DNA from 4 places in the Robertmurraya beringensis genome. Region 1 is predicted to be linked to each of the others. Evidence: riboswitches for the same ligand, from Rfam matches in the RefSeq annotation. Region 1 holds a riboswitch; each other region holds the start of a gene.

Region 1 (7,524 bases):
CGCCTGTCGGGTTATTCGGATAATTTAAGAACATAAGCTTCGCTTTTTCAAGATCGCTATCTGAAAGAGCCGTATAATCGGGAAGAAAATGATTTTCCTCTTTCAATGGCATTGTAATCATTTCTGCTTGTGCAAGTGCTACCCCTGACCAATAGTCTGGATAGCCCGGATCCGGGACGAGAACATGTTCACCTGGGTTTAATAAACATTGTGGGATTTCAACAAGCCCAGCTTTTCCTCCGAAAAGAATGGCAACTTCTTTCTCAGGATTGATATCTACGTTATATTCTCTTTTATAAAAGGTCGCAGCAGCTTCTTTTAATGATGCAAAGCCTTGAAAAGGAGAGTATTTGTGATTATTCGGATTCTCTGCTGCCACTTGCAGGGCTTTTACGATATGTGTTGCTGTCGGTTGATCAGGGTTTCCCTGTCCCAGGTTTATCACATCATGGCCATCACTGATTTGCTTATTTACTTTAGCAACAAGTGAAGCAAAGAATTGTTTAGGTAAGCTTTTTAATAATTTTGATTGAGGATATATCATCTTTTTTCCACCTACTTTAAATATTCGGGTAATTGGCAATTTTTATATTGAAAAACTAGTCACAAATGTATATCGTAAATGACAACTTGTAAAGTATTTTTACTAATATTTTTTAGAAAAGGTGGTTTCTTATGAGAGTTTCATGTATTCAGATGGATATAAGCTTTGGGAATGTAGAAGAAAACTTTCAAAAAGCGGAAAGATTAATAGAGTCAGCAATGGCTGAAAAACCTGATTTAGTCATTCTTCCAGAGCTATGGACCACAGGCTATGATTTAACTCGCCTCGATGTTCTTGCTGACTTAGAAGCAAAAAAGAGCATTGAATTTTTGCAGAAATTAGCTAAAAAACATCATGTGCACATAGTTGGAGGATCTGTTGCTTCTCAAGAAAATAACGGTGTATACAACACCATGCTGGTTATTAGTAACGAAGGAGAACTTGTTTCCACATACAGTAAAGCGCATCTTTTTAAGCTAATGAATGAGCATGAACATCTTCAATCAGGCAGTACAAACGGGATGTTTGCTCTAGACAAGAATTTATTTGCAGGATTCATATGCTATGATATTCGCTTTCCTGAATGGATTCGTGCTCATACGACAGAAGGAGCGGAAACTATCGTTGTTGTTGCTGAGTGGCCTCTCCCTCGATTGAACCATTGGAGATCTTTATTAATTGCTAGAGCGATTGAAAATCAATGCTTTGTCATAGCATGCAATCGTTCAGGCTCAGATCCCGACAATGTGTTTGCTGGGCATTCATTGATTATTAATCCTTGGGGAGAAGTAATTGCTGAGGGAGACGAACTTGAATCTATTGTAACTGGTCAAATCGATTTGGCAGAAGTAAAGAAAGTCCGCAACACGATTCCGATATTTTCAGACCGTCGGACAGACTTATATTAAAAACTGTTGACAACTTTAACACTATGCTGATATGATTCTGATCAGTGAATATTAACTGAAAATTACATCTCTTATCAAGAGTAGGCAGAGGGATTTGGCCCGATGAAGCCCAGCAACCGACCGTAATTCCATTGTGAAATGGGGCGCTATCAATTTAGCGCCGGATAAATCCGTAAGGCACGGTGCTAATTCCAACAGAAAGAAATTTCCTTTCTGGTAGATAAGAGGTTTGTTGACTAAAGCCTCAAACCTCTTTCTAGTAGAAAGAGGTTTTTTTATGCAATAGGAGGATAATCATTATGTCAACAGTAATACAAGAAACTTATCAACCATTAACAGAAGAAACAGCCATCTTATTAGCAAAAGAGAGAAATTTATTCTCCGAAAATAGTACTCTATCGTGTACAGAAATAGGAGATGGCAATTTAAATTTAGTTTTTCATATTAAAGATCAAGATGGAAAAGGCATCATCATAAAACAAGCTCTTCCATATGCAAAAGTAGTAGGTGAGTCATGGCCACTCACTTTAAAACGTGCCACTATTGAAGCAGAAGCATTAAAACTATTTAAAAAGCATGCTCCTGACTTTGTTCCTGACGTGTATTATACGAATGAAGTATTAGCTATTACGATTATGGAAGATTTATCACATTTGACTATCTCTAGAAAAGGGTTAATTGACGGAAACGAATATCCCCTGCTTGCAAGTCATCTTGGCACATACTTAGCCAATACAACCTTTTTCACATCAGAGTTCGGGGTGGATAAGGGACAAAAGAAAGAGCTTGTTGGAAAATTTATCAACCCAGAATTATGTAAAATTACTGAGGACCTAATTTTCTCCGATCCTTACTTTGATGCAGAGACCAATGATTTTGAACCACAGCTCACTTCAACCGTTGAAAAACTATGGAAGGATACAGAGTTAAAACTTCAGGTAGCCTTACTGAGAAAAAGCTTCTTAACGGAAGCGGAAGCACTTTTACATGGTGATCTTCATACAGGCAGCTTATTTGTTTCGAAGGAAGAAACAAAAGTAATTGACCCAGAATTTGCATACTTTGGTCCTGTAGGTTTTGATATTGGTCAAGTCATTGCCAATTTATTGTTCCAAGCAATTGCCTTCGAAGAAAAATCCGATTCGATATACTCACAGGTAAGAACATTTTGGAATGTGTATCAAAATCAATTTTCAATCCTATGGGAACATGACAATTTAGAACCATTTGCTCGTATTGACGGTTTCCTTTCTTCTACTCTACAAAAATACTTTCAGGATGCAGTTGGTTTTGCTGGATGCGAACTAATAAGAAGAACAATCGGTCTTGCCCATGTAGCAGACTTGGATGGTCTTCCAGATGAAAAGGAACGAATTGCAGCGAAGGAAAAATCATTAGCGTTAGGTAGAGAATTAATTCTCAAGCGCAATGAATTCACATCCATTGAAGAGTTAGTTACATTTTTACAAACAAAAAAATACGAGTAGAATGATTCTCTACTCGTAATCTTACTATCGTTTAAAGCCAGCTCCTTCTAATGTAAGGAGCTTTTCCTTTATATCTGTACGTGTTCCTGCATAACCTGTTAGCTTCTGATTTTTCCCTATTACTCTATGGCATGGAATAATAACAGGAAGACGATTTGCTTTATTCGCCTGTCCGATTGCACGAACCGCCTTACTATTTCCTATCTTTTCTGCTACTTCTTGATAGCTGTAAGTTGTTCCAAATGGAATCGAGTGGAGGACGTTCCAAACAGATTGTTGAAACTCAGTACCTTCCAACTGAAGTGGCAAATCAAAGTCCTGTCTTCTCTTTGAAAAATAGTCCTTCATTTGCTGCACTGCTTCTTTTACCAGTTCATTATCAAGTGAAAAAATCGGCTGGTGAACTCTTTCATGCCTCTTAAAATCTTCAACTCCAATATGAACGGCCGATACCAGTCCATCTTTAACTACTATATAAATGGTCCCTAACTCCGATTCAACCGTTCCATACAATCTGTTCATACATGACTCCACCTTTATTTTCCGACTGGTAAATACACATGAAATACCGTCCCTTTTCCAACTTCACTTTCGACTTTAATCGTACCCTCATGCTCCTCTATAATCCGATAAGAAACCATTAGACCTAGGCCTGTTCCCCTCTCCTTTGTCGTATAGAATGGCTGACCAAGTTTCTTTAACTTTTCCTCTGGAATACCATAACCCTCATCCTTTATCGAAATATGGATCCGATTATCTGTAGTTTGATTCATTGTAATCGTGATAAATCCACCGCTCGGCATAACTTCTATTCCATTTTTAATCATATTTATAAAAACCTTTTTCAACTGATTAGGCTCACAGATTAACGATGGTAAATCATCATCATAATGAAGGAGGAACTGAACATTGTACAAAACAGCTTGTGCACCTAATAGATTAACCGTTTCAGACATGATTTGAGTAATACTATGCTCCACAAATTTAATCGCTTGTGGTTTGGCTAAAATTAAAAATTCATTTATTATCGCGTCAATACGATTCAGTTCTGTTGAAATTACATCAAAATACATCGAATGCTTTCCTTCACTGGAGTCTTCTAAAAGCTGAATAAAACCTTTCAACGCAGTCATAGGATTACGAATTTCATGTGCAACTCCAGCTGCCAACTGACCGATTACACTAAGGGTATCAGATTTATGAAGATTAGCCTCCATTTCAAGCTTTTCCGTAACATCCCTAAAAGTTGTTAAACTTAGGTTACTTACTACATTTTGCTTGGTGGAATACTCATAATGTAAAGTCTTGCCACTTCTTGTCGTTAATGTTATCGTACCTGTTGTATGACCTTCAATCATGAGATTTTTCATAACTTCATTTAACTCGTCATCCGGAAAATGACAATTGATCAGCAAATCACGCATTGTTTTTCCGACAACTTCATATTTAGATACTTTCAAGTACTTTTCACCGGCTGGATTCACATCTATGATTCTTTGATTTTCATCCCATAATAACATTCCGTCAAGGGAGCCTTCAAAAATCTTTCGAAATTTTTGCTCACTCTCTCTTAGCTTTTTTTCCATTTGGTACCGTTCAGTCACATTTCTAAAAATGGTCATATGATATCCATCAACGACATAAAGCTTGGTTGAAAACTCAAGATATTTCATTTGACCATTGTACATTTGAAATAGCAATTCGTCACGAACGGAACCTCTTCTGTTTAAGTCTTGAATGATCGCATGATATTTTTCATCCTTTTCGTACACAAAAGCATCTATTGGATATTGCTTTAATATATCAAGGCTACATTCGAATAAGCGACAGGCGGCATCGTTTGCATTAATGACGCTCATATTTTCATTCCAGAAAATAATTGCATCAAGAGACTCTATAAAAAATGATTTAAAGAGGTCTGCAATGGGTATCTCTATATTATTTTTCTTCATTTGATTGATTCGCACATTCTCTATACCTATACTTGAAAGGAACGTATTCACGGTATCTCTCCTTATAAAGGAACTTCTTAATTATGAATTCTACACTATTCCCAAAACTCCTCTATAGGAAAAAAGAACGTTTTCTAATGAAAAATATTTCAAACCCAAAAGTAAAAGGAGCAAAGTAGTTAACTTTGCTCTTTACTATTATAATAATGGATTTTCGTGCTTCGCCTTAAGACGTTGCCATCTTGCCTCTATTTCCTTACCAAACTCATCTAGCATTGGTTTGTTTTCTTCCTTTAGTAAGTGTTTGGTTTTACCCATGTAGGCTAACCAATCTGCTAAAGGTATACGCTTTTTCTTGTCTTCTGGATTGTACGTAATGGTCGTTTCCCCTTGTTCCACTTCATACAGTGGGAAGAAACATGAATTAACAGCTGCTTCCATAATAGTTTGACCAAATCTTTCCTCTGACTTCCAGTTTAAGGGGCAAGTAATTAAGATCTTCCCGTAAACTGTTCCCACGTTTTGGGCATACCACTGAGCTTTTGCTGCTTTTTTAATCAAGTCTTGTGGAAATGCTTCTGTACCCGTAAACACATACGGGATATTTGTAGAAGCCATTATCTGTGCTGTATCTTTATGATGGAATGCCTTTCCTTGTTGTGCTTTCCCTACATTTGTTGTGCTTGTCATATGACCCAATGGCGTAGAATATGACATTTGTGATCCGGTGTTCATATACCCTTCATTATCATACTCAAGCATAATCAGCTTATGATTTCTTAAAGCCGTTCCAATGGCAGATCCCATACCAATGTCCATCCCACCATCACCTGTAATCATTACATACGTGACATCGTCTGAAACCGGTACTTCTCCTCTTTCCTTTAACTCTAAAAATGCTTCTAGTGTTCCCGATAGAGTTGCAGGACCATTTTGGAATAAGTTATGAATCATCGTTTGCTTATGAGATGAATGTGGATAAGCAGTTGTGACTACATACGCACAACCTGTTTGGAATAGAACGACCACGTCTCCTTCAATTCCTTTAAAGAATAACTCAAGGCCTGGGAAGATTCCACAACCAGGACATGCACCATGACCTGATGCTAGTCTCTTTGGCTTTGTCGTCAAAGCTCGTAAAGGTGGAATTTTCACCTTGAGCTTTTTCGTCTCTTCATCTTGGTTCACTTCAATTAACCCCGTTTTGAATGCATCGCCAGACTGAGGTTCAATAACTGGTTTCAGCACATTTTCAACTTCACCAGGTACATGACCATAGTAATCAAATGCCTTCTCAACATAGCCTTTTTCCTTTGCATCAAGGGTCATCTCAAAAAACTTGGTCGCATCATCCGCGAAAAAATCCTTTCCTCCCAGTCCGAAAACACGACTTAATACAAGTGTTTGATTTTCTTTATCCTCCTGTAAAGCAGATTTCACCTCATGAGTGAGGTTTGGTCCGTTTGCTCCATATGAATCTGCTCGTTCCCCAACAAGAAGTGCTTTTATATTTTTCAGTGCATCACGAATCTGTTCGCTTGGAAATGGACGAATAATATTTGGGCTGATTACTCCAGCTTTTATTCCTTTAGCTCGGAGTTGGTCTACTACATCTTTTGCAGACTCTGCCGCAGAATTTAATAAGAATAAAGCAACTTCTGCATCTTCCATGCCGTACAAGTCAAGTACCGGATATTCCCTTCCAGATATCTTTTTGTACTGCTCTGCTACCTCTTTAAAAACCTCGCCAGCCGCATACATGGCTTCCGATTGCTGGAAATGGTTGTTTAATAGATCGTCACCATTCATATGAGCACCGATAGTGACTGGTTTTTTAGGGTCTCGAGCAAAATGATAATTAGTTGGACATTCGCCAACAAAATTTTGTACAACTTTTCGATCTTTAAAATAGTTTACCTTACGCTTTTGATGAGAGGTAAAGAAGCCATCATAAGCGACAATCACCGGCAATCTAACCTTTGAGTGCTCAGCTATTTTTAAAGCCATTATGTTCATATCATAAACTGCCTGGGGTGTTCCTGCTGTTAAGATCACCCAACCCGTATTTAACGCAAAATATAAATCAGAGTGATCTCCTCTTATATCTAGCGGTCCACTAATAGATCTTGTAACGAGATTCATAACCATCGGAAATCTAGTGCCGGATTGAACGGGGAGCTGTTCAAGCATATACATTAATCCATTTGCGCTTGTCGCATTAAACACACGTGCACCTGTCACAGCTGCTCCGTAACAAATGCCCGCAGAACCATGCTCTCCATCCGCTGCTATTAATTTAATAGTATGCTCTCCACGAGCTTTCATCTGATCTAAATACTGTGCCACCTCTGTTGATGGGGTAATAGGAAAATATCCCATTAAATGATAGTTGATTTGAGCTGCAGCCATAGCGGCCATTTCATTTCCAGATTCAAATGTAGCTAATTGTTTAGGCAAACCCATTGCTTGTAATTCTTTTTCTAAAGTTGCCATTACCTTACACCCCCTACAAATGGAAAGTATTGTTTTACTGAATGTTCTTTTGCATAACCAATCACTTCTCGAAGGTCATTTAATGCATCTGTCGGACATGCCTCTACACACTTCAAGCACCCCTTACAATATTGATAGTC
Region 2 (7,524 bases), on a different contig from region 1:
AGAACAGTTTGGCTGTCCGACATGTGGATCTTGTTCAGGTATGTTCACAGCAAACTCGATGAACTGTTTAGCAGAAGCGCTTGGATTGGCTCTTCCTGGTAATGGAACGATTTTAGCTGTAGCGCCTGAGCGTAGAGATTTCGTTAGGAAATCAGCAACACAGTTAATGGAACTGATTGAAAAGGATATTAAGCCTCGTGATATCGTTACAGAAAAAGCAATCGATAACGCGTTTGCCCTTGATATGGCATTAGGTGGATCTTCCAATACGGTTCTTCACACATTGGCATTAGCTCATGAAGCAGAAATTGATTATCCAATCGGAAGAATCAACGAAGTAGCGGCACGTGTTCCTCACCTGTCTAAGCTTGCACCTGCTTCTGATGTATTTATTGAAGATTTGCATGAAGCGGGCGGAGTTTCTGCCGTTCTAAACGAATTATCTAAGAAAGAAGGAGCCCTTCACTTAGATACATTAACGGTTACAGGGAAAACACTTGGTGAAAATATTGCCGGCTGTGACGTTAAGAACCATGATGTAATTCATTCCATTGATAACCCACATAGTGAAAAGGGTGGCCTAGCTGTATTGTTTGGTAACCTTGCTCCAGATGGTGCGATCATTAAAACTGGTGGAATCACAGGTGGAAACCGCCATGAAGGACCTGCGGTTGTATTTGATTCACAAGACGAAGCTCTTCACGGCATTGCTAATGGAAAAGTAAAAGAAGGCGACGTTGTAGTAATCCGTTACGAAGGACCAAAAGGTGGACCTGGTATGCCTGAAATGCTTGCTCCAACTTCTCAAATCATGGGAATGGGACTTGGCGCGAAGGTTGCTCTTGTAACCGATGGCCGCTTCTCTGGCGCTTCACGCGGATTGTCTATCGGTCACGCTTCACCAGAAGCTGCTGAAGGCGGACCATTAGCATTTATCCAAAATGGAGATCAAATTGTGATCGATGTTGACGCTCGTTCCATGGACGTTGTTCTTTCTGATGAAGAATGGGCAGAGCGTAAAGCCAACTGGAAAGGCTTTGAACCTAAGGTGAAAAAGGGTTATCTAGCTCGTTATTCGAAGCTTGTAACATCTGCTAGCACCGGTGGAGTTATGAAAATCTAATTTTAATTTGGCACCCATTCACTTTTTTTGTGATGGGTGTTTTATTTTTATAAATTTTTCCCCACTTACAGCCTCAGGTGTGTAAGCGTTTCCCCTACTTCCTTCTACCAAAAATAGCTGTTGACACTTCTCCCCTATTAGATTTATGATTCATGTAACAAATTTAATAAGACCTTTTACTTATCAAGAGTGACTGAGGGATTAGGCCCTATGACGTCCGGCAACCTCCATTTCATGGAACGGTGCCACTTCCTACAGAATGATTCCATTCTGAAAGATAAGTCGTATATATAACGATGCCTCTTTCTGACTGGAAAGAGGTTTTTTTGTATTTTCATAGCTTAAGGGGTGACAGATATGATTGAAGTAACAGATTTGGTGAAAGTCTACCAAACAAAAAAAGGTGAAGTAACGGGTGTGGACCATGTGTCATTAACGGTGAACAAAGGGGAAATCTTTGGAATCGTTGGTTATAGTGGTGCTGGGAAAAGTTCATTACTACGTTGTTTGAATTTATTGGAGGCTCCGACCTCAGGAGAAATTAAAATAGATGGGGTGTCCCTTACCGCTCTTGGGAAAAAGGAGCTTCGGACAGCTCGTCAAAAAATCGGGATGATCTTCCAACACTTCTATCTCGTAAGCTCGAAGACGGTTTTTGAAAACGTAGCTTTTGCCTTAAAGGCTGCATATAAATCAAAAACAGAAATTGATACTCGAGTCACCGATCTACTTGAAATGGTCGGCTTGTCAGATAAGCGTGATGTGTATCCCTCTCAGTTAAGTGGTGGACAAAAGCAACGTGTGGGGATTGCAAGAGCGTTAGCGAATAACCCTTCCGTTCTGCTTTGTGATGAAGCCACCTCTGCCCTGGACCCAAGCACGACGAAATCGATTTTATCTTTGTTAAAAAAGATTAACCAGGAGCTAGGATTAACGATTGTACTGATCACACATGAGATGGAAGTTGTAAAAGAGATTTGTGATCGAATGGCAGTTATGCAGGACGGGCGAATTGTTGAGGAAGGTCCAGTCTATGATTTGTTCGCAAATCCAGCGAATGAACTGACGAAAGAATTCATTAATACCATTCTTCAATTTGATTTACCAGATCACTTGCTAACTTCAAGCAAAGGAAAAATTGTAAAGATTCATTTCCGCGGGGCAATTGCAGAGGAATCAGTAATTTCAGACGCGCTTCAGAAGTTCCAAGTAAAGGGCAATATTTTACACGGCAAGATCGAGTACATAAAAGAAACTCCACTTGGAATCTTCATCATGGAACTCACAGGTGATATGGCCGAAGTAGAAAAAGCAATACAATACATCACATCTCGCACAGAAAGCTTGGAGGTGATCCGAGATGCCGCTTGATAGTTTGATAGAATTACTACCTGATTTGAACAAAGCCTTTTTTGAAACGATTTATATGGTCGGTATATCAATTGCAGTAGCTATGATTATCGGATTGCCAGTAGGAGTACTGTTGTTTGTTACCGACCGCGGATTGTTTTTAGAGAATTCCCTATTTAATCAAATTGTTGGATTTTTAGTGAACATGATCCGTTCGATTCCGTTTATCATTTTGCTCATTGCACTTTTGCCTTTAGCAGATTTGATTGCTGGTTCAACAATTGGACCAACAGCAGCATCCGTCTCACTCTCGGTCGCTGCCATTCCTTTCTTTGCTAGATTGGTAGAACAGTCACTGCGAGAGATCGATAAAGGTGTGATTGAAGCAGCGGTTGCTGTTGGGGCTTCTCCGTGGATGATCATCAAGGAAGTTCTTCTTCCAGAGGCAAAACCAGGGATTATCCAAGGTGTGACCATTACAATTATTAGCTTAGTTGCTTACTCCGCGATGGCTGGAATTGTCGGTGGAGGCGGTGTCGGAGACCTTGCCATCCGCTTTGGGTACTACCGATACGACAATACCATCATGATTACCACCGTTATCATCTTAATTTGTTTAGTCCAGCTCATCCAATTTTTCGGTGACCGACTTGCAAAAGCAGTAAATAAAAAATAAATCACATTTAACCACTGTCCATCCCAGAAGGACAAAAACGCACCAACTGTCCACGAAGGGTGACAGACACCATAAAAATTATTGGGGGAGTATTTACGATGAGAAAGTTATTTTTGAGTTTTGTAGTTTTAATTGCAATCGCCGTGCTTGCAGCTTGCGGTGGAAGTTCTGAGGAGGCATCTTCTTCTGAGGAAAAGGCGACTGAGAAAAAAGAAGTGAAAATTGGAGCAACGTCTGGTCCATACAGTGACATGGTTTCAAACGCAATTAAGCCTTTATTAGAGGAAAAAGGCTATGAAGTAGAAGTAGTTGAATTCAGTGACTATGTTCAACCAAATCTCGCTCTTTCCAAGGGAGACATTGACGCAAACCTATTCCAGCACAAAATCTACATGGAAAACTTCGCAAAAGAAAATAAGATTGAACTATCTGACGTTATTTCCGTACCAACTGCACCAATGGGGATCTACTCTAAGACGTTTACTTCTGTAGATGAAATTTCGGATGGAGCTGATATTGCTATCCCAAATGACCCAACAAATGCAGCACGTGCTTTCTTAATTTTAGAAGATCTTGGGTTAATCTCATTAAACGCAGATGCTGACCCATTAACGGTTTCAGAAAAAGACGTAGAAAAGAACGTAAAAAATCTAGTATTCCAACCAATTGAAGCAGCTCAGCTTCCACGTGCGGTTGACAGCGTGGACCTTGCTGCAGTACCAGGAAACTTCGCTTTAGCAGCAAAAATGGACTTACTAGACGCATTACAGCTTGAAAATATGCCAGATCAATACCGTAACCGTGTGGCGGTAGATACAAAGAATATTGACAGCCAATTTGCAAAAGATCTGAAAGAAGTTGTTGAATCAGAAGAATTTGAAACCATCATCGACGAGGACTTCCAAGGCTTTGGTAAACCTGAATGGATGGTAAATCGCTAATTGATAAACTAGTAAAAAACAACGCCCTTACCGGCGTTGTTTTTACTAGAAAGGAATGAAGACAATGACCAAACTCGAAGTGCGTGGCGCTCCCTCCTATTATGCATGTCATGAGGGTTCGTTAAATGACCTTGAAAATCTACTTCTCTTGAATTCAATTAATCACTGCTTAGTCATTCACGGAGAACAATCTTGGAAAGCAGCAGCACCCTATTTTCCAAATATGTCACATGTAAAACTCACCTTCGTTTCCTATCAGGGGGAGTGCTCATTAATTGAAGTGCAGAGAATCTCTACGATCGTTAGTGGTACAAATATCGACGCCATCATCGGCATCGGCGGAGGAAAAGTACTTGATCTGGCAAAGGCAGTGGCAAATGAAACAAACAAAGAAGCCATTCTTATCCCAACTCTTGCCTCCACCTGCGCTGCTTGGACTCCGTTAAGTGTGTTTTATACAGAAGAAGGCGAATTCACGCATTACACCATTTTTCCGAAAAGTACATTAATCGTCTTAATAGAACCGCGTATCATTCTTCATTCACCAATTAAGTATGTTCGAGCAGGGATTGCAGACACATTGGCCAAATGGTACGAAGCTGATGTGTTAGTACGCGACTTACAAGATCTTCCGTTGCCTGTAAAAATCGCCCATCAAAGTGCGAGGCTTTGCCAGATTGTTTTACTTGAACATAGTCAAACTGCACTGAACGCGATGGAAGCAAAAACTTCTTCACCTGCTTTTCTTCAAGTTATTGAAACGATCATTGTGGCTGGTGGCATGGTTGGCGGTTTCGGAGACCGGTACGGGAGAATTGCTGCTGCCCACTCGGTTCATAATGGATTAACGGTAGCTCATGAAACCCATCATCTATTGCACGGTGAAAAAGTAGCGTACGGTATACTTGTTCAGCTAGTGCTCGAGGAAAATTTAGAAGAGGTTGCCTCCCTTCTTCCTTTTTACAGAGCTTTAGAGCTTCCAATACAATTAAGAGATCTAGAGCTGAACCGCGATAATCTCGAAAAACTCAAAGCAATTGCCGAGAGAACGGTAGCTTCTAGTGAGTCCATTCATTACTTGGAGAAAGACTTTACTTCAGACGATATATTAACCGCAATTCTATCACTGGAAACATTTGTTGATCCCCTTGTCTAACAGAACAAGGGGTTTTTTATTCAAATGGAGTTTTTTTTATTCAATGTTCACAAAATGTTATCAACTATTATTATCAAATTTTAGTACCTAGTAATATATATCACATCCTTCTCCCATACTACATGCTAGAATCTAATGGAGATTAAAAGAAATGGGTGATGATCATGAATTTTCCTCAGTTAAAAATTGGACATATGCTTCCGAAAGCTCCCATCATACAAGGTGGCATGGGTGTAGGCATTTCCCTTAGCAAGCTTGCCTCTGCTGTTGCAAATGCAGGTGGAATTGGCATAATTTCGGGCACAGGGATTTCCGTTGAAGAAATGAGAAACCATATTCGTCAAGCTAAAGCGCTTGTGAAAAAGGATGCAGGATATATTGGTGTTAATGTGTTATTTGCAATGAATGACTTTGCTGAGAAAATGAAGGCGGCACTTGAAGAAAAGGTCGATTTTATTATTTCAGGTGCAGGGATTTCACGGGATATGTATGCATGGGGTAAGAAAGCGGGTATTCCCGTTCTTTCAATTGTGTCTTCTGCGAAGCTAGCGAAAATGTCGGAGCGCCTTGGTGCTGCCGCAGTCGTGGTTGAAGGACATGAAGCGGGTGGCCACCTCGGGACCGAACGTCCATTATTTGAGATTCTTCCTGAAGTGGTGGAGGCCGTATCGATTCCGGTTATTGCAGCGGGAGGAATCATGACAGGAGCAGACATTGCTAAAGCGATCAGCATGGGAGCTTCTGGAGTACAAATGGGAACTCGGTTTGTTGCGAGCGAGGAATGTGATGCCCCACTTTCCTTTAAACAGAAATACGTCGAAGCGACGAAGGAAGATACACTGCTCGTTAAAACAACAGTTGGTCTTCACGGTCGTGCGATTGCTAATCACTTTACAGACTTAATCACAACTTCTGAAAAGCTAAAAATTACGAAATGCCTGGATTGCTTGAAAAATTGCTCGTATAGATTTTGTACCCTTGACTCCCTTTTAAAATCAATGGCTGGCGATGTCGAAAATGGTCTTGTGTTTGCAGGAGCCAGAGTTCATGAAATTAAAGAGATACTTCCTGTGAAAAAAATCTTTGAAAATCTAACAAACGAGTATCGTGTAGCCATCAGTAAATAAAAAACTAAGAGGGTTAGCTCAAGTGGTTAACCCTCTTAGTTTTTTTGTTCTACTTATCTGTCTTGAGGGGATGGGTTTTGGTAGCTGGCTTTTGTTAATAGCTTTGATAGATAGGGTTGGTTGCCACTGGGACCATTTTTTTTGGTTAGAGGGAAACAAACAGTCACTTTGGTTACCGTTGGCTTTTGATTTCTGCGTGCACGGGAATCTAACTGCCTCTTTAGTTACCGCTGGCTTGTGATTTCTGCGTGCACGGGAATCTAACTGCCTCTTTAGTTACCGCTAGCTTGTGATTTCTGCGTTCACGGGAATCTAACTGCCTCTTTGGTTACCGCTGGCTTGTGTTTTCTGCGTTCACGGGAATCTAACTGCCTCTTTAGTTACCGCTAGCTTGTGTTTTCTGCGTTCATGGGAATCTAACTGCTTCTTTGGTTACCGTTGGCTTGTGATTTCTGCTTTCACGGGAATCTAACTGCCTCTTTGGTTACCGCTGGCTTGTGATTTCTACGTTCATGGGAATCTAACTGCCTCTTTGGTTACCGCTAGCTTGTGATTTCTGCGTTTACGGGAATCAAACTGCCTCTTTGGTTACCGCTAGCTTGTGATTTCTGCGTTCATGGGAATCAAACCTAGACTCCACTATTTATATTTTTTATAACAGATGCTCTCCCTTTTTCATGCTTCAGAGGTCATAACATTCACTTTATAACTTCTCCCCTTCCTTTTCCTTAGCCTCACACGTCATAAAAGTTACTTTATGACCTGAGGACCCTCTTTTTCATTCCACAAAGTGTCATAAGTACCAAACCAATTAAAAATGCCCCGACCGTTGTCGGAGCACACACTCTTTATTTTTAAAGCTTCATTCGCTGTAACCGTAATGCATTTAACACAACTGAAACGGAGCTGAAGGCCATGGCTGCTCCAGCAAGCCATGGAGCTAAGAAGCCCAGTGCGGCAATCGGAATGCCTAATGTGTTGTAGGCGAATGCCCAAAATAGATTTTGCTTAATATTTGTGATCGTCTTTTTACTCATAAAAATGGCGTCTGCTATGCTGTTTAAGTCACCTCTGATGAGCGTAATGTCCGCAGCCTCCATCGCCACATCGGTACCTGTTCCAATCGCCATACCAATATCAGCAATTGCCAA
Region 3 (7,524 bases), on a different contig from region 1:
TCAATATCGCTATCTGAAAAACGAAATCCTCTTATGTAATCAATGACTTTTTCTAAGCCTGCAAAAATAGCATAGCCATTTCCAAAAGGCAAATTTCTAAAATATAAGTCAAATACTGCTTTCTTGTTGTGTATCCCATCCTCCCAATAAGTTTCTGCCATATTGATTTGGTACAAATCCGTATGTAAGGTCAAGCTATCGTCTGGATAGTCACGTTTCATTACTAAATTCTCCTTAACTTCAAAAATGCATTTTAACTTATCATAGCGAAACTACCTTTAAATGTCACGATTTTAGGTAAATTGTCAAAATAAATCCTTATTATCTTCGAATTTGCGTATGAGTTTATGATTTACTATACTTATAAGGAGAACATTCAAAAGAAGTGAGGTGATTTCGATGGATGAGATTCTCTTTGACTTAACAAATTTTTCAACACTTTATACCATTTATGCATCTGTCGTGATCAGCTTAATCCTTCGATTGATTTGGATCTGGAATATAGAGTATCACTTTCTTGACACTGTCTGTTCCTCGACAGATCTTAGCTCGGAGAAGAATCAAATTTTCTATAATCGGGCAAATGTTCACCATCAACACCCTGCTCTCGTCTGGATATGTCGGTACATTAGACGAAAAGTAGCAGGCAGTGATGATACAGATAGTTTCTTTCCTCCTTCATCCAGATAAAACAAAGAGATATGGAGGAAAGATACATGAGTGAATTTTTTCAAACAGTATTTGTAAACACCTTTTCAACCGCCATTCATGCCATTGCAATGATTTTTAACGGCAGCTTCGGTTTATCCATTATATTTCTTACATTAATTGTCCGACTTCTACTTATGCCACTTATGCTTAAGCAGTACAAAAGTCAGCAGCAGATGAAAGAGAAAATGGAGGCACTCAAGCCTGAATTAGATACGATCCAAGCAAAAATAAAGAATACAAAAGATAGCAAAGAGCAACAAAAGCTGCAGCAAGAAATGATGGGTTTATACCAAAAACACGGAGTAAATCCGTTAGCGATGGGTTGTCTACCCATGCTCATTCAAATGCCAATTTTGATGGGGTTCTACTACGCGATTCGGGGTTCTCATGAAATTGCCACCCACTCATTTTTATGGTTCAACTTAGGTGAGTCGGATATTTGGATTACTGCAATTGCTGGTATTGTATACTATCTACAATTCAAAGTGTCTATGTCTAACATAAGTGGAGATCAACAAAAACAAATGAAGTTCATGGGTCTCCTTTCTCCAATTATGATTGTCATGTTCTCACTTAATGCACCTGCTGCTTTACCGCTCTATTGGGCAGTTGGGGGGACTTTCCTTATTATTCAAACACTAATAGGAAAAAAATTATATCAAACACCTGCACCATCACTTACAGCTAACACAGAAAAAGCATAGCTAAAAGGTCTGCTCTAATTAGAGCAGACCTTTTTTATGCGAGCATAAATCCAATTGAAGCTAGGACCATCCCTAAACCGTAGCTCAATATCAAATATACGACGAATGCTTTATGTTCTTTTGATTGCCAAAGCTGTACCAGTTCAAGTTTGAATGTAGAAAATGTAGTAAAAGCACCCATAAATCCAACCCCTAAAAAGGAGTATACGTCTCCTCTTATCCCTTTACCTACCAACAAACCTAAAAGTAATGAACCTATTGCATTTATAAACAGCGTGCCGATAGGTATGGAAACGTTTATGTACTTTTTCGCAAGTAAACCAATTATATATCTAGCATTTGCTCCTATAAACCCACCTACAGCAATTAGAATGTAATTCATTGAACAACCACCCTTCTCTGCCCGACTCGGAAGCCGCCGAATGCACAGACCAGGCCACCTATCATACTAATAAATACATAACATATGGCTAGTAGATATTGTCCCTCCTGTAAAAGCGAGCTAAGCTCTACACTTAAGGTAGAGAAAGTCGTAAAAGAACCAATTAACCCCGTCCCAATAGCAGCTGCTAAATCTTCAGGGAGTTTCTTTGATAGCAGCAGTCTTGAAGTAAACCAGCCAAGTGCAAATGCTCCTAACAAATTGGCAAGCAGTGTTCCTAAAAATGGTAACCAGCCGCCATTGATGGCTAGCATATTGTAGTAAATACTATATCTCAACACACTTCCAATGGAGCCACCAAGCCCTATGAATAATAACCTCATAACATCCACCCTATTATTTAAAAAATGACAAATAAAAGAAAATACTGTTAGCTACCATGCTAACAGTATTATGTAGTCCGATGTTAAGCTTCTTTGAAATAATCTTTGTAATAGCCGCCAACTTTCCCACTATTATCTATTATAAAGTAAAATTCTTCTGTTTCATTTTTTACTTCGTACACGTTTCCTGTTGTTAATTTATTGTCGACGATATATTTTTCAGCTTTTGTGTGAACACAAGTTACCTTTTTTATTGTTTCTGACTCAGACCATTTTAGATGAATCACTACAGTCACTCCTTTTACATTATCTATCTTATTATAGAAAGTAAGTAACTACTTAGCAACTTTTTCTAAAAACTGCTTCCTAAAAGATCTAATTCGAAAATTCCTTTTTGTCACTTTTCGGACTTGGTTTTCTTCAAAGGTGAAAAATTCGCCTGTTATTATATTTTTTAAAGTGATATAACTGATTTCACATATGGTATCTAACCTAATAAACTCTAAATAGTTGTATTGTCGATTATTATACACCAGCTCATAATAGCCATTGTCTCTATTTCCACTCATGTTCTGACCCACTTTCTTAAGTTGGTGATAGTAAGTGTTTACCACAATGGATACTCGTATTAAACCGATGTACAATAAAAAATTAACTATGGCTCGACTTTTTTAGACGATCAAGTTCCGTTAGTAAATATTGATAATAACTATCACTCAATCTTCCTTTTGCCCCTCTAAGAATTTCAGTAGAATAATGGTCTGGTGGTGACAATTCGGGCATTTTGTTATAAACATGGAATGTCAAAACATCCTTTAACGTTTCCCCATCGATGTCCACATCCACAAAGGTAGGGCGATACCATCCTCCATAAAACCCCTCTCTCACAAATAAATAATCAACCCCTTCATATGGAGTTAAGTAAACTAATCCCTCGGTTTCACCACCATCTTCCACAATATCTGCTCTTCCTCCATCACTTACTCTGAAAAGGTATTTCATAGAGTATCCCTTTAAAACGGCAGCACCGACGAGGTTTTTAAAACAGTGATCCACGCCCGCCTTTCGGAATCGCTCATCATCCATACATGATCCATACGCAAAGTAGTATACTTGTTCAGGAGGATTTTCCATGAATCTATGTAATTTCCAATCTCCATGTGTGATTTTTTCGTTCTTGCTGGATTCATCCACATTCACATACACAAGCGCACCTTTAGTGCCTTTATCCGTATGAACAGTAACATTTGTTCTGTCATACAAATTAGACTCTCTCCCCTCTTCAAAATCCTCCAATGCGTCAAGGAGAGGTAAAAGATTTTTACTAACTTCATATAACTCACCATGCACCTTACCGGAATTATTTAGTTCTAGAGTAGGATAACCGTTACCTGTATCAAAAAGCTCACCATTAACCCATGCCTGTTCAGCTATGCACGTAGCTTCCCTGATTAATCCGTGATTCGTTTCATGTTTGCGTAAAGTTCCATAAACAAAAAGTGTGATCGTATCCATCCTTCTCCCCCATCATACAAACTATTTACCATATTTTATCATGAAAAAAATCATTACGTGAAAATCCTGTAACAGAATATTAATAATTTTATGGCAAAAAATATGGAGTTTTGGGTTTTCAAATGGATTGAAACCCGATACAATTATAAAAAGCTAGAAAATTCAGTCCATTTTAAGGAGGCTTTTAAATGAAGATTATGAGTAATGAAATGTTAGTTGTCTCGTATCGGAATGCATTGAAGTCAGGTGAAAATAAAGAATGGGCGAAGTTTTTGAAGAAGGAAATTGAGAAAAGAAACTTAAAACCGACAATTAAATCGTAGGACACAACCACCGGCTTCTATAAGCTGGTGGTTTTATGTATTGTACAAAATAAAGAAGACGGGGTTTCCCCGTCTATAACTGATTGATCATATTTAAGTACAGTTGTTGCGGGGGTTGACTGGAGAGTCGTTTCTCCTTTTGAGCTGATTCATTTATTTCTCTCATTTCAAGAGGAAAATCCACGTGACCACCTACAAAATAACCTTGAAGACTCTCACCTAAAATAAATAATTCAATTCCATCTTCGGTAACAAAAAAGGTGTCTTCATTCAACATATACCGATGATGACATCTGCTTTTCGTTTGCATGAATTTCCCTCCACTTTTTGTTCTCAAACCCATTATATATTAAATGTTCTGAATATTCATATAGTAAATTTTAGGAAATTGCGAAGAATATTGTCGTAAATTTGTAAAAAAGATTGACACTTAGCAATTTACTGTAGTAAAGTTAGAAAAAATTAAATGTTTTGATTTCTTATCAAGAGAGGTCGAGGGTCTGGCCCTATGAAGCCTCAGCAACCATCAATTTTTTGAAAAGGTGCTAATTCCAGCAAGTATTTTACTTGGAAGATAAGAAGAATGGCTCATGTTGATAACAAAGTCTTCTTCTTAGAGAGAAGACTTTTTTTTATTATTAGGATGTTGGGAGAGACTAGAATGTACAAAAATGAAACTAAGGTAGCGCAGATCGGGAACAGAAGTGAAACTCAAACGGGAACAGTAAATCCACCTGTTTACTTTTCGACAGCTTATCGACACGAAGGAATTGGCCAATCAACAGGCTTTGATTATATTCGCACAGGCAATCCAACAAGAAAACTTGTAGAGGCGGCAATTGCTGATTTAGAAGGCGGTGATCAAGGATTTGCCTGTAGTTCTGGAATGGCTGCTATCACTACGATTCTTGCAATCTTTGAATCTGGTGATGAATGGATCGTATCAAGGGACTTATACGGTGGAACCTATCGAATCTTAGAACAAGGCTTTAAAAAATGGGGACTTACGAGTACGTATGTACAAACTCATGACGTAAGCATTATCGAACAAGCCATTACTGAGAAAACAAAAGCTATCTTCATTGAAACACCAACCAATCCATTGATGGAAGAAACGGATATTCAAGCGGTTGCTGAGCTAGCGAAAAAATATAATATTTTATTAATTGTCGACAATACATTTTATACTCCATTACTTCAAAGACCGATCGAGCTTGGAGCTGACATTGTCATTCATAGCGCTACCAAATACTTAGGTGGGCATAATGATGTGCTAGCTGGCTTGATCGTTGGAAAAGGAAAAGAAGTTTGTGAACAGCTTGGATTCCACCACAACTCTATTGGAGCAGTTTTAAGTCCGTTTGACTCTTGGCTCCTTATTCGTGGGATGAAGACTTTAGCGCTTAGAATGAAACAGCATGAAACAAATGCAAGAGAGCTTGCAAGCTTTTTAAAGACTCATGAAAACGTGGTAGATGTTCTTTACCCTGGCCGTGGCGGAATGCTTTCCTTCCGAATTAAAAAAGAAGAGTGGGTTAATTCATTCTTACAAAATCTCAACCTTATTACGTTTGCTGAAAGTCTTGGGGGTGTAGAAAGCTTCATTACATACCCAGCTACACAGACACATGCGGATATTCCGGAAGAAGTTCGTTTTTCAATTGGCGTTTGTAATCGCCTGCTTCGTTTCTCTGTCGGAATCGAGGACGTGGAGGATTTAATTAAAGATATTGACCAAGCTCTTACTCGTTTAAGTTCGGAGGCATAAAAAATGACAATAGAACACAATTTTTCATTTGAAACAAAACTACTTCATAATGAACATAAATATGATCCTACTAACGGTGCTGTATCCGTTCCTATTCAACATGCATCCACCTTTCATCAGCACAGCGTCGATGAGTTTGGAAAATACGACTATGGTCGAAGCGCGAATCCAACTCGTGAAGCATTTGAAACAGTCATTGCTAACCTTGAAGAAGGTACAAACGGATATGCCTTTTCATCAGGTATGGCAGCCATTTCGACTGCTTTTCTTCTTCTCTCTCAAGGAGACCATGTAGTGATTACGGAAGACGTGTATGGTGGGACATACAGAATGGTAACGGAAGTCCTTTCACGTTTTGGAATTGAGCACACTTTTGTTGATATGACAGATCTTACAGCCGTAAAACAAGCGATTCGTCCGAATACGAAGGTTTTTTATGTAGAAACACCTTCCAATCCCCTTTTAAAGGTGACAGATATTCGAGCCATCAGTGACATTGCGAAAAGTGTTGGAGCTTTAACCTTTGTTGACAATACATTTTTAACACCTGCTCTACAAAAGCCATTACTTCTTGGTGCGGATGTGGTGCTTCATAGTGCCACGAAGTTTCTTTCTGGACATAGTGATGTAGTTGCTGGTGCGATTGTTGTAAACGATTCTGACCTTGCTAAACAGATTGGATTTTTGCAAAATTCTTTTGGCGCTGTTTTAGGTGTTCAAGATGCTTGGTTAGTTTTACGAGGAATAAAGACACTATCGGTTAGGATGAATTTTTCCATAAAATCTGCCTTACAAATAGCCAACTTCCTACAGAACCATCCTTCTGTGAAAAAAGTTTACTACCCTGGACTTACTGACCATCCACAGTACGAAATACAAAAAGAACAATCAGAAGGTGCCGGAGCCGTTCTTTCGTTTGAACTTGAAAGTGAAGAAGCCGTAAAACAATTCGTTGAATTAACAGAGATTCCCGTATTTGCTGTTAGTTTAGGCGCTGTTGAATCGATCCTCTCTTACCCAGCGAAAATGTCACATGCGGCAATGCCGATTGAGCAACGCTTAAAAAGAGGAATCAGTCAAAGTCTCCTTCGCCTTTCTGTTGGATTGGAACATCCAGATGATATCATCAAGGATTTTTCTGTGGCACTTGAAACAATAGCAGCCAAAAATCAAGGAGAGATAGTAAGATGAACCTCTTAAATAAACTGAAAAAAGACATTGTCATTGGTGATGGTGCAATGGGTACCCTTCTCTACTCTTATGGAACGGACAGTTGTTTTGAAGAGTTAAACTTGTCGCATCCGGATGATATTTTAAACATTCATAAAGCCTACCTGCGTGCAGGAGCGGATGTTATTCAAACAAATACCTATGCTGCCAACTCCTTAAAACTGCAAAGATATGGACTGGAAGATTCTGTTGATAAAATTAATCGAGCTGCTGTAAAAATTGCAAAACAAGCCATTACAAATGAGAGCTTTGTTGTAGGTACGATTGGTGGGAACCGCGGAATCCGCCCGAACTCCTTCTCTATAGAGGAAATTGTCCAAAGCTTCTCACAGCAGTTACATTACCTATTGGACGAAGACATTGATGGTCTGTTACTTGAAACCTACTACGACTTTGATGAAATGGAAGCGGTCCTTCCATATGCAAGAAAGGAAACAAATTTACCTATAATTGCTCAAGTTTCCATGCAGGTCCCTGGTATTATGCAAAACCGAATGCCCATTAATGA
Region 4 (7,524 bases), on a different contig from region 1:
AGAGTGGCCCTATTAGAAGGTGGAGTCGGAGCGCTTGCCGTTTCGAGTGGAATGGCAGCAATTACACTGGCCATACTCAACTTGGCAGAAGCAGGAGATGAAATTGTTGCGGCTTCTAATTTATATGGTGGTACATATAATTTATTTGCAGTAACTCTCCCTAAATATGGGATTCAAGTGAAGTTTGTGGATTCAACTAATCCAGAGAACTTTAAACAAGCTATTACAGATAAAACAAAGGCGGTATTTGCCGAGACCATCGGAAACCCAAGTTTGCGTATCTTGGATATCGAAAAGGTTGCAAAGATTGCACATGATGCAGGTATTCCGCTTGTAATCGATAATACCTTTGCCACTCCTTATTTATGCCGACCAATCGAACATGGTGCAGATATTGTCATTCATTCGGCAACCAAGTGGTTATTAGGGAATGGGACTACTCTTGGTGGTATCATCGTGGATGGCGGAAAGTTTGATTGGAATTCGTCTAAATTCCCTGGTTTTACAACTCCTGATGTAAGTTATCATGATATTGTATATAGTGAGGCAATTGGTGCTGCAGCTTATATTGTAAAAGCTAGAGTGCAATTGCTACGTGATTTAGGTCCAGCATTAAGCCCTCAAAATGCCTTTCAATTCACACTTGGTTTAGAAACTTTGCATGTGAGAATGAAGGAGCATGTGGCAAATACTGAAAAGGTAGTAGAGTATTTAGAGGCGCATCCAGGTGTTAATTGGGTGATGTATCCAGGAAATCAAAAGCATCCAGACTTTGAGCTTGCAAAGAAATACTTACCTAAAGGAGCAGGTTCTATCGTTGTCTTTGGAATTGATGGAGGCCGTGTGTCAGGAGCAACGTTTATAAATAGTCTAAAGCTTTGGGCTCATGTTGCTAATGTTGGCGATGCAAAAAGCTTAGTCATTCATCCTGCAAGCACTACTCATCAACAGCTAGACACAGAGGGGTTAAAAGCGGCAGGAGTTCCAGAGGATTTAATTCGTCTATCGATCGGAATTGAAAATGTGGAGGATTTAGTTGAAGACTTAGAGCAAGCGATTACATTGGCAACAGGGAAAACCTCACTTACAAGCAATGTGTAATCAATAAGATTTTTGTCGAATTTTATCGTTGACACTCCAATTTTTCCATGATACGATAGCACTCGTGATTAAGACTACAAAATAAATTTCATATAGATTGATAAGCTCTTATCGAGAGAGGTGGAGGGATGTGCCCTATGAAGCCCGGCAACCGTCAAATTATTGAAATGGTGCCAATTCACACAAAGCGTATTGCTTTGATAGATGAGAGAAAGGTAACTGTTTCTGCCTTTCTGCTCATGCAGGAAGGTTTTTTTTGTTCATCTAAAAAGCTCTCATTCGAATAGGAATGGTACGGATGATGGAACCTAAGTTGTAATGGAGCTTTCTTGATGCATGATACCATGTAGTTTTATCAGAATAATCGGAAATGGAAGGAGGAGAAACCTTTGATCTCGATAAAAGATGTGAAAAAGATTTATTCTTCAAGACAAGGAAAAGTAACGGCTGTAGATAATGTAAACCTAGAAATTACTGAAGGAGAGATCTTCGGGGTAATCGGTTATAGTGGAGCAGGAAAAAGTACGCTTATTCGTATGCTCAACGGGTTAGAAATTCCTACTGTGGGATCCGTTATCGTAGCAAATAATGAAGTATCGAAAATTAAAGGTAGTAGCCTTCGAAAAGCTAGACAGGAAATAAGCATGATTTTCCAACATTTTAATCTGTTATGGTCTCGTACCGTTAGAGAAAATATTGCATTTCCACTTGAAATTGCAGGAGTTCCTAAAGCTCAAAGAATGAAAAGAGTGGACGAGCTTATTCGTTTAGTTGGATTAGAAGGAAGAGAAGACGCTTACCCATCTCAATTGAGTGGAGGGCAAAAACAAAGAGTAGGAATTGCAAGAGCACTTGCTAATAATCCAAAGGTTCTTCTTTGTGATGAGGCAACATCTGCACTTGATCCGCAAACAACCGATTCGATTCTAGAGCTATTAGTTGATATTAATAAGCGTTTAGGATTAACCATTGTCCTTATCACACATGAAATGCACGTAATCCGAAAGATTTGTCATCGTGTAGCTGTGATGGAAGGTGGAAAGGTCGTTGAACTCGGTCCTGTTCTTGATGTATTTAAGAACCCTAAGGAAGAAATTACGAAACGATTTGTTCAGCAGGTAACAGAGCCTGAAGAAACGAAGGAAACGATTGAACATTTATTAGAACTTTACCCGCACGGTACGGTTGTTCAATTAGGCTTTGTTGGAGAAGCAGCAGAGCAACCGCTGATTACCAATCTTATTCGTCATTACCATGTGACTGTTAATATCCTGCAAGGGAAAATATCACAAACACAAAATGGATCTTACGGAACGCTTTTCATCCACTTAGATGGGGAAAAAGAAGAGCTTTCAAAGGCCATTGCGTATATCGAGTCACAACAGGTTGGAGTGGAGGTGATTTCGAATGCTTGAGACACTTTTACCAAACGTAAACTGGGAAAAAATGATTGAGGCAACGAATGAAACTCTTTATATGACAGCTATATCAGTTGTTATTACATTTGTTCTTGGATTAATTTTGGGACTTTTATTATTTTTAACAGCTAAAGGTAATATTTGGGAAAATGCAATTGTAAATAAAGTGATCAGTTCTGTAGTGAACGTCTTCCGCTCGATTCCCTTTATTATATTGATCGTTCTTCTTATCCCTTTTACAAAGCTTATACTAGATACGATGATTGGTGAAAATGCCGCTTTACCGGCATTAATTATAGGTGCGGCTCCTTTTTACGCGAGAATGGTGGAAATCGGATTGCGTGAGATTGATAAAGGAGTTATTGAAGCGGCTAAATCCATGGGAGCTAAAACAAGCACGATTATCTTTAAGGTGCTTATTCCTGAATCACTGCCAGCTTTAGTATCTGGTATTACGGTTACGGCTATTGCTTTGGTGAGTTATACAGCAATGGCTGGTGTGATTGGTGCGGGTGGTTTAGGTAACCTTGCGTATTTGGAAGGGTTCCAAAGAAGTCGTAGCGACGTCACCTTGGTAGCAACAGTCATCATTTTAATTATTGTGTTTATTATCCAATTTATTGGAGATTCTATAACATCAAAACTAGACAAAAGATAGGAGAGAGACAAAAATGAAGAAATTTTTAAGCTTATTTTTATCATTAGCAGTTGCTCTAGTTCTTGCAGCTTGCGGTACAGCAAAAGAAGATGAGTCTAACGCTGGTGAAGGCGAAGAAACAGCAGAAACTACTGAGTTAGTAGTTGGAGCTTCTAACGTACCACATGCGGAAATTTTAGAAGAAGCAAAGTCACTTTTAGCGGAAAAAGGAATTGAATTAAAGATTGAAACATTCCAAGATTATATCCTACCTAACCAAGCGTTAGAGTCTGGTGATCTTGATGCAAACTATTTCCAACATATTCCTTACCTTGAGTCTCAAATGGCTGAACATGGCTATGATTTTGCTAATGCGGGTGGAATCCATATCGAACCAATGGGTGTGTACTCTAAAAAGTACAAGAGCTTAGAAGAGCTTCCAGAAGGAGCACATATCATCATGAGCAGCTCAGTTGCAGACCACGGTCGTATTTTAACTATGCTTGAAAAAGAGGGATTAATCACTCTTAAAGAAGGCGTTAATAACGTAGAAGCAACAGTTGAAGATATCGCAGAAAATCCTAAAAATCTTCACTTTGACACAGAGTACGAAGCATCATTATTACCACAAATCTTTAACAATGATGAAGGTGATGCAGTACTTATCAACTCGAACTATGCGATCGATGCAGGTCTAAACCCAATTGAAGATTCAATTGCAATCGAAGACAAAGAGTCTCCGTACGTGAACGTAATCGCGGTTCGTAAAGGTGACGAAAACTCTGAAGCAATCAAAGCTTTAGTCGAAGTACTACACTCACAAGAAATCCAAGACTTTATCCTTGAAAAATACGAAGGTGCTGTAGTACCAGTATCTGAATAATAGAAAAAACAGGTGTCTCTTATAGGGGCATCTGTTTTTTTGTGTAATAATTTGTTTCAATTCAAGGATACTAACATAAGTGATACTACATAACTTAAAGACTGGAGTGGGACAAATGGATCAAGGATTTATTGCAAGAAATCCGAGTGAAGAAGCTCTACATGATTATAAACAAGGACTTGGTACGTTTACTCAAAAAATGCCAGATATCGCTAGCCATTTTAATGCATTCACAGAAGCATGCTTCAAAGAGGGAGTCTTAACTCAAAAACAAAAGCAACTAATTGCTCTGGGAATTAGCCTGTATTCTCAGGATGAATATTGCATCATCTACCATGTGAAAGGATGCTTGGACCAAGGCGCAACCGAACAAGAGATTCTTGAAGCGATTGGTGTAACTGCAGCCTTTGGTGGAGGCGGTGCCATGAGCCAGGCTGTTACCCTTGTACAAAATACGATGGATGATTTTAATCAATTAAAACAGTGAGTTAAGCTCTTATCGAGAGGATTTAGCAAGAAAAGAATGGAAACCACAAGGTGAGTTTTTCTAACAAAGTCTTATTCGTACTCATCCTTAAATATCGTGTTTTTTCGGCTTTGTTCCAAAGATTTAACCTGTGTTACGATAGATGTGACCAAAGAAGTCGAAAAAAAGTGATAGTTGGAAGGGATGGATTCATTATTAGTCAACTAAGGTTGAACTACACGTGTGAGATGGAAAAGGCGATGTATGCAGCTCATGGAGTGGGATATGAAACCTACGGTCGGAAACATAAGGTTAGAATGAAAATTGAAAAAGTAAGGCAACAAGATTATTTGCAAAGTCAAAGGATGATTGCAGATTTGGATCGTAGGGTTCATGCCTAGTAACATATATATTTATAGAAGAAATTCGTGAGCCAGTGGAGAATTCCACTGGTTTTTCTGTTGAGCAAATGGTATCGTACATAGAAAAGATAGTCGAAGAAAAAAATAGGTAAGTAATAGCTCGATAACAGGTTCTTAAGAGTTGATATCACATTTCATTTGTTATAAGATTGTAATGAGAATAAAATGAGAATGAAAATAAAGTTTTTATAGTTAAGAGATAACTAATTTTCTTTCAAATTATGGAGGTAATAGATATGTCAGGATCAACTTTATCCATTAAGGATTTACATGTGTCAATCGATGAAAAGGAAATTCTAAAAGGGGTAACTCTTGAAATTAAAGGTGGAGAAATCCACGCAATCATGGGACCTAACGGAACAGGTAAATCTACTTTGTCTTCTGCTATTATGGGACATCCTAAATATGAAGTAACTTCGGGTTCAATCTCTCTTGATGGAGAAGATGTACTTGAAATGGAAGTAGATGAGCGCGCTCGTGCAGGTCTATTTTTAGCAATGCAGTACCCAAGCGAAATTAGCGGGGTAACAAATGCGGACTTCTTACGTTCAGCTATTAACAGCCGTCGTGAAGAAGGAGACGAAGTTTCTTTAATGAAATTCATCCGTCAAATGGACAAAAACATGGAGTTTTTAGAAATGGATCCAGATATGGCTCAACGTTACTTAAACGAAGGGTTCTCTGGTGGAGAAAAGAAGCGTAACGAAATTCTACAATTAATGATGATTCAGCCAAAGATTGCCATCCTTGACGAAATCGACTCTGGATTAGATATCGACGCGTTAAAGGTTGTTTCAAGAGGAATTAACGAAATGCGTAGCTCTGAGTTTGGTTGCTTAATGATCACTCACTACCAACGTTTATTAAACTACATTACACCTGATTTTGTTCATGTAATGATGCAGGGACGTATTGTAAAATCTGGTGGCCCTGAGCTTGCTCAACGTTTAGAAGCTGAAGGATATGATTGGATTAAAAAAGAGCTTGGCATTGAGGACGAAACTGTCGGGCAAGAAGCGTAAGTTAGGGGGACCAGACATGACTACAGAAACCGTATTACCATTCGATAAGGAATATGTGACTTCTTTTTCAAAAGAGATGGGTGAACCAGCTTGGTTAACGGAACTTCGCGTAAATGCGTTAGCCTCAGCTGAAAACCTATCCCTTCCAAGACCAGATAAAACAAATATTACAAAATGGAACTTTACTCAATTCGATAAGCATATCGTTAAGAGTGAAGATTATGCTTCACTAGCTGACCTTCCTGACGAAGTAAAATCATTGATCGGTACAGAAGAAGGCGAGAAAACCTTATACATTCAACGCAATAACCGCCCGACAATTCTTTCTGTTTCAGAAGAATTGAAAAATCAAGGTGTGGTGTTTGTAGATATCTTTACAGCAGCTCGTGAGCATGGAGATCTTTTACAAAAGTACTTCATGAAAGACGGTGTAAAGGTTGATGAGCACAAGCTTACAGCTCTTCATGCGGCATTTATGAACGGTGGAGTATTCTTATATGTTCCTAAAAATGTTGAAGTTTCAACACCGGTTCAGGCTGTATTTATCCACGATGATAAAGAAGCAACTGTATTTAACCATGTTCTTGTAGTGGCTGAAGACAATAGCTCTGTCACATACGTTGAGAACTATATTTCAACTGTGGAAGAAGCTAATTCAATCTTCAATATCATTACAGAAGTAGTTACAGGGACAAACGCAACGGTTCAATACGGTGCAGTTGATACATTAGCAAAAGGTGTAACGACATACGTGAATCGTCGTGGAGTAACTGGACGTGATGCTCGTATTGAGTGGGCACTTGGTTTAATGAATGATGGCAACACTATTTCTGATAACGTAACAAACCTTGTTGGAGATGGCTCTGTTGGCGATATGAAAATGGTAACTGTTGGACGTGGCGAGCAAACACAAAACTTCACAACAAGTGTTGTTCACTGGGGTAAACACACGGATGGCCAAATCCTTAAGCATGGTGTAACGAAAGACAGTGCCACTTCTATCTTTAACGGAATTGGAAAAATCGAGTATGGTGCAACCAAGTCAAATGCGGAGCAAGAATCACGCGTGTTGATGTTGAGTGAAAAAGCACGTGGAGATGCTAACCCAATTCTTCTTATTGATGAAGATGATGTAACGGCAGGACACGCAGCTTCAGTAGGACGTGTGGATCCACTTCAGCTTTACTACCTAATGAGCCGTGGAATTCCTAAAACAGAAGCAGAACGCCTTGTCATTCATGGCTTCTTAGCTCCTGTTGTTAATGAGCTTCCAATCGAAGGCGTGAAAAAGCAATTAGTTGAAGTTATCGAAAGGAAAGTAAGATAATGAATATCCAAGATATTCGCAGTCACTTTCCGATTCTTCATCAAGAAGTGAACGGCAAACCATTAGTGTATCTTGATAGCGCCGCAACTTCTCAAAAGCCCGTTTCGGTTATCGAAACGCTTGAAAAGTATTATAAAGAATACAATTCAAATGTGCACCGAGGTGTTCATACACTTGGTACAAAAGCAACCGATGCTTACGAAGGGGCACGTGAAAAGGTTAGAAGGTTTATTAATGCAAAATCTACC

Evidence for each region. A riboswitch is a leader RNA that binds a small molecule or an ion and turns the genes downstream of it on or off. The one in region 1 is predicted to bind S-adenosylmethionine.
Region 2: another riboswitch for S-adenosylmethionine. It lies ahead of ACFFHF_RS23915 (methionine ABC transporter ATP-binding protein); the one in region 1 lies ahead of mtnK (S-methyl-5-thioribose kinase).
Region 3: another riboswitch for S-adenosylmethionine. It lies ahead of ACFFHF_RS20100 (methionine biosynthesis PLP-dependent protein); the one in region 1 lies ahead of mtnK (S-methyl-5-thioribose kinase).
Region 4: another riboswitch for S-adenosylmethionine. It lies ahead of ACFFHF_RS24110 (methionine ABC transporter ATP-binding protein); the one in region 1 lies ahead of mtnK (S-methyl-5-thioribose kinase).

The regions. Positions count from the first base shown of each region.
Region 1 covers NZ_JBHLUU010000119.1:30,296-37,819, forward strand. Annotated here, with positions in the region: gene ACFFHF_RS18915 (pyridoxal phosphate-dependent aminotransferase) at 1-544, opposite strand, end outside; gene ACFFHF_RS18920 (carbon-nitrogen family hydrolase) at 676-1,452, shown strand; SAM riboswitch class I at 1,521-1,679, shown strand; gene mtnK (S-methyl-5-thioribose kinase) at 1,752-2,939, shown strand; gene ACFFHF_RS18930 (methylated-DNA--[protein]-cysteine S-methyltransferase) at 2,964-3,461, opposite strand; gene ACFFHF_RS18935 (PAS domain-containing sensor histidine kinase) at 3,476-4,942, opposite strand; gene ACFFHF_RS18940 (thiamine pyrophosphate-dependent enzyme) at 5,090-7,384, opposite strand; gene ACFFHF_RS18945 (2-oxoacid:acceptor oxidoreductase family protein) at 7,384-7,524, opposite strand, start outside.
Region 2 covers NZ_JBHLUU010000128.1:23,022-30,545, reverse strand. Annotated here, with positions in the region: gene ilvD (dihydroxy-acid dehydratase) at 1-1,123, shown strand, start outside; SAM riboswitch class I at 1,301-1,407, shown strand; gene ACFFHF_RS23915 (methionine ABC transporter ATP-binding protein) at 1,481-2,494, shown strand; gene ACFFHF_RS23910 (methionine ABC transporter permease) at 2,484-3,149, shown strand; gene ACFFHF_RS23905 (MetQ/NlpA family ABC transporter substrate-binding protein) at 3,248-4,090, shown strand; gene ACFFHF_RS23900 (iron-containing alcohol dehydrogenase family protein) at 4,155-5,246, shown strand; gene ACFFHF_RS23895 (NAD(P)H-dependent flavin oxidoreductase) at 5,411-6,373, shown strand; gene ACFFHF_RS23890 (heavy metal translocating P-type ATPase) at 7,228-7,524, opposite strand, start outside.
Region 3 covers NZ_JBHLUU010000122.1:36,993-44,516, reverse strand. Annotated here, with positions in the region: gene ACFFHF_RS20145 (nicotinate phosphoribosyltransferase) at 1-221, opposite strand, end outside; gene ACFFHF_RS20140 (hypothetical protein) at 400-690, shown strand; gene yidC (membrane protein insertase YidC) at 717-1,415, shown strand; gene crcB (fluoride efflux transporter CrcB) at 1,450-1,797, opposite strand; gene crcB (fluoride efflux transporter CrcB) at 1,794-2,180, opposite strand; gene ACFFHF_RS20120 (DUF6501 family protein) at 2,264-2,467, opposite strand; gene ACFFHF_RS20115 (gamma-glutamylcyclotransferase) at 2,832-3,695, opposite strand; gene sda (sporulation histidine kinase inhibitor Sda) at 3,884-4,018, shown strand; gene ACFFHF_RS20105 (hypothetical protein) at 4,092-4,328, opposite strand; SAM riboswitch class I at 4,495-4,599, shown strand; gene ACFFHF_RS20100 (methionine biosynthesis PLP-dependent protein) at 4,680-5,786, shown strand; gene metC (cystathionine beta-lyase) at 5,790-6,977, shown strand; gene ACFFHF_RS20090 (bifunctional homocysteine S-methyltransferase/methylenetetrahydrofolate reductase) at 6,974-7,524, shown strand, end outside.
Region 4 covers NZ_JBHLUU010000128.1:64,895-72,418, forward strand. Annotated here, with positions in the region: gene ACFFHF_RS24105 (O-acetylhomoserine aminocarboxypropyltransferase/cysteine synthase family protein) at 1-1,101, shown strand, start outside; SAM riboswitch class I at 1,207-1,312, shown strand; gene ACFFHF_RS24110 (methionine ABC transporter ATP-binding protein) at 1,491-2,516, shown strand; gene ACFFHF_RS24115 (ABC transporter permease subunit) at 2,509-3,177, shown strand; gene ACFFHF_RS24120 (MetQ/NlpA family ABC transporter substrate-binding protein) at 3,191-4,039, shown strand; gene ACFFHF_RS24125 (carboxymuconolactone decarboxylase family protein) at 4,155-4,526, shown strand; gene ACFFHF_RS24130 (YuzK family famiily protein) at 4,694-4,906, shown strand; gene sufC (Fe-S cluster assembly ATPase SufC) at 5,164-5,949, shown strand; gene sufD (Fe-S cluster assembly protein SufD) at 5,966-7,276, shown strand; gene ACFFHF_RS24145 (cysteine desulfurase) at 7,276-7,524, shown strand, end outside.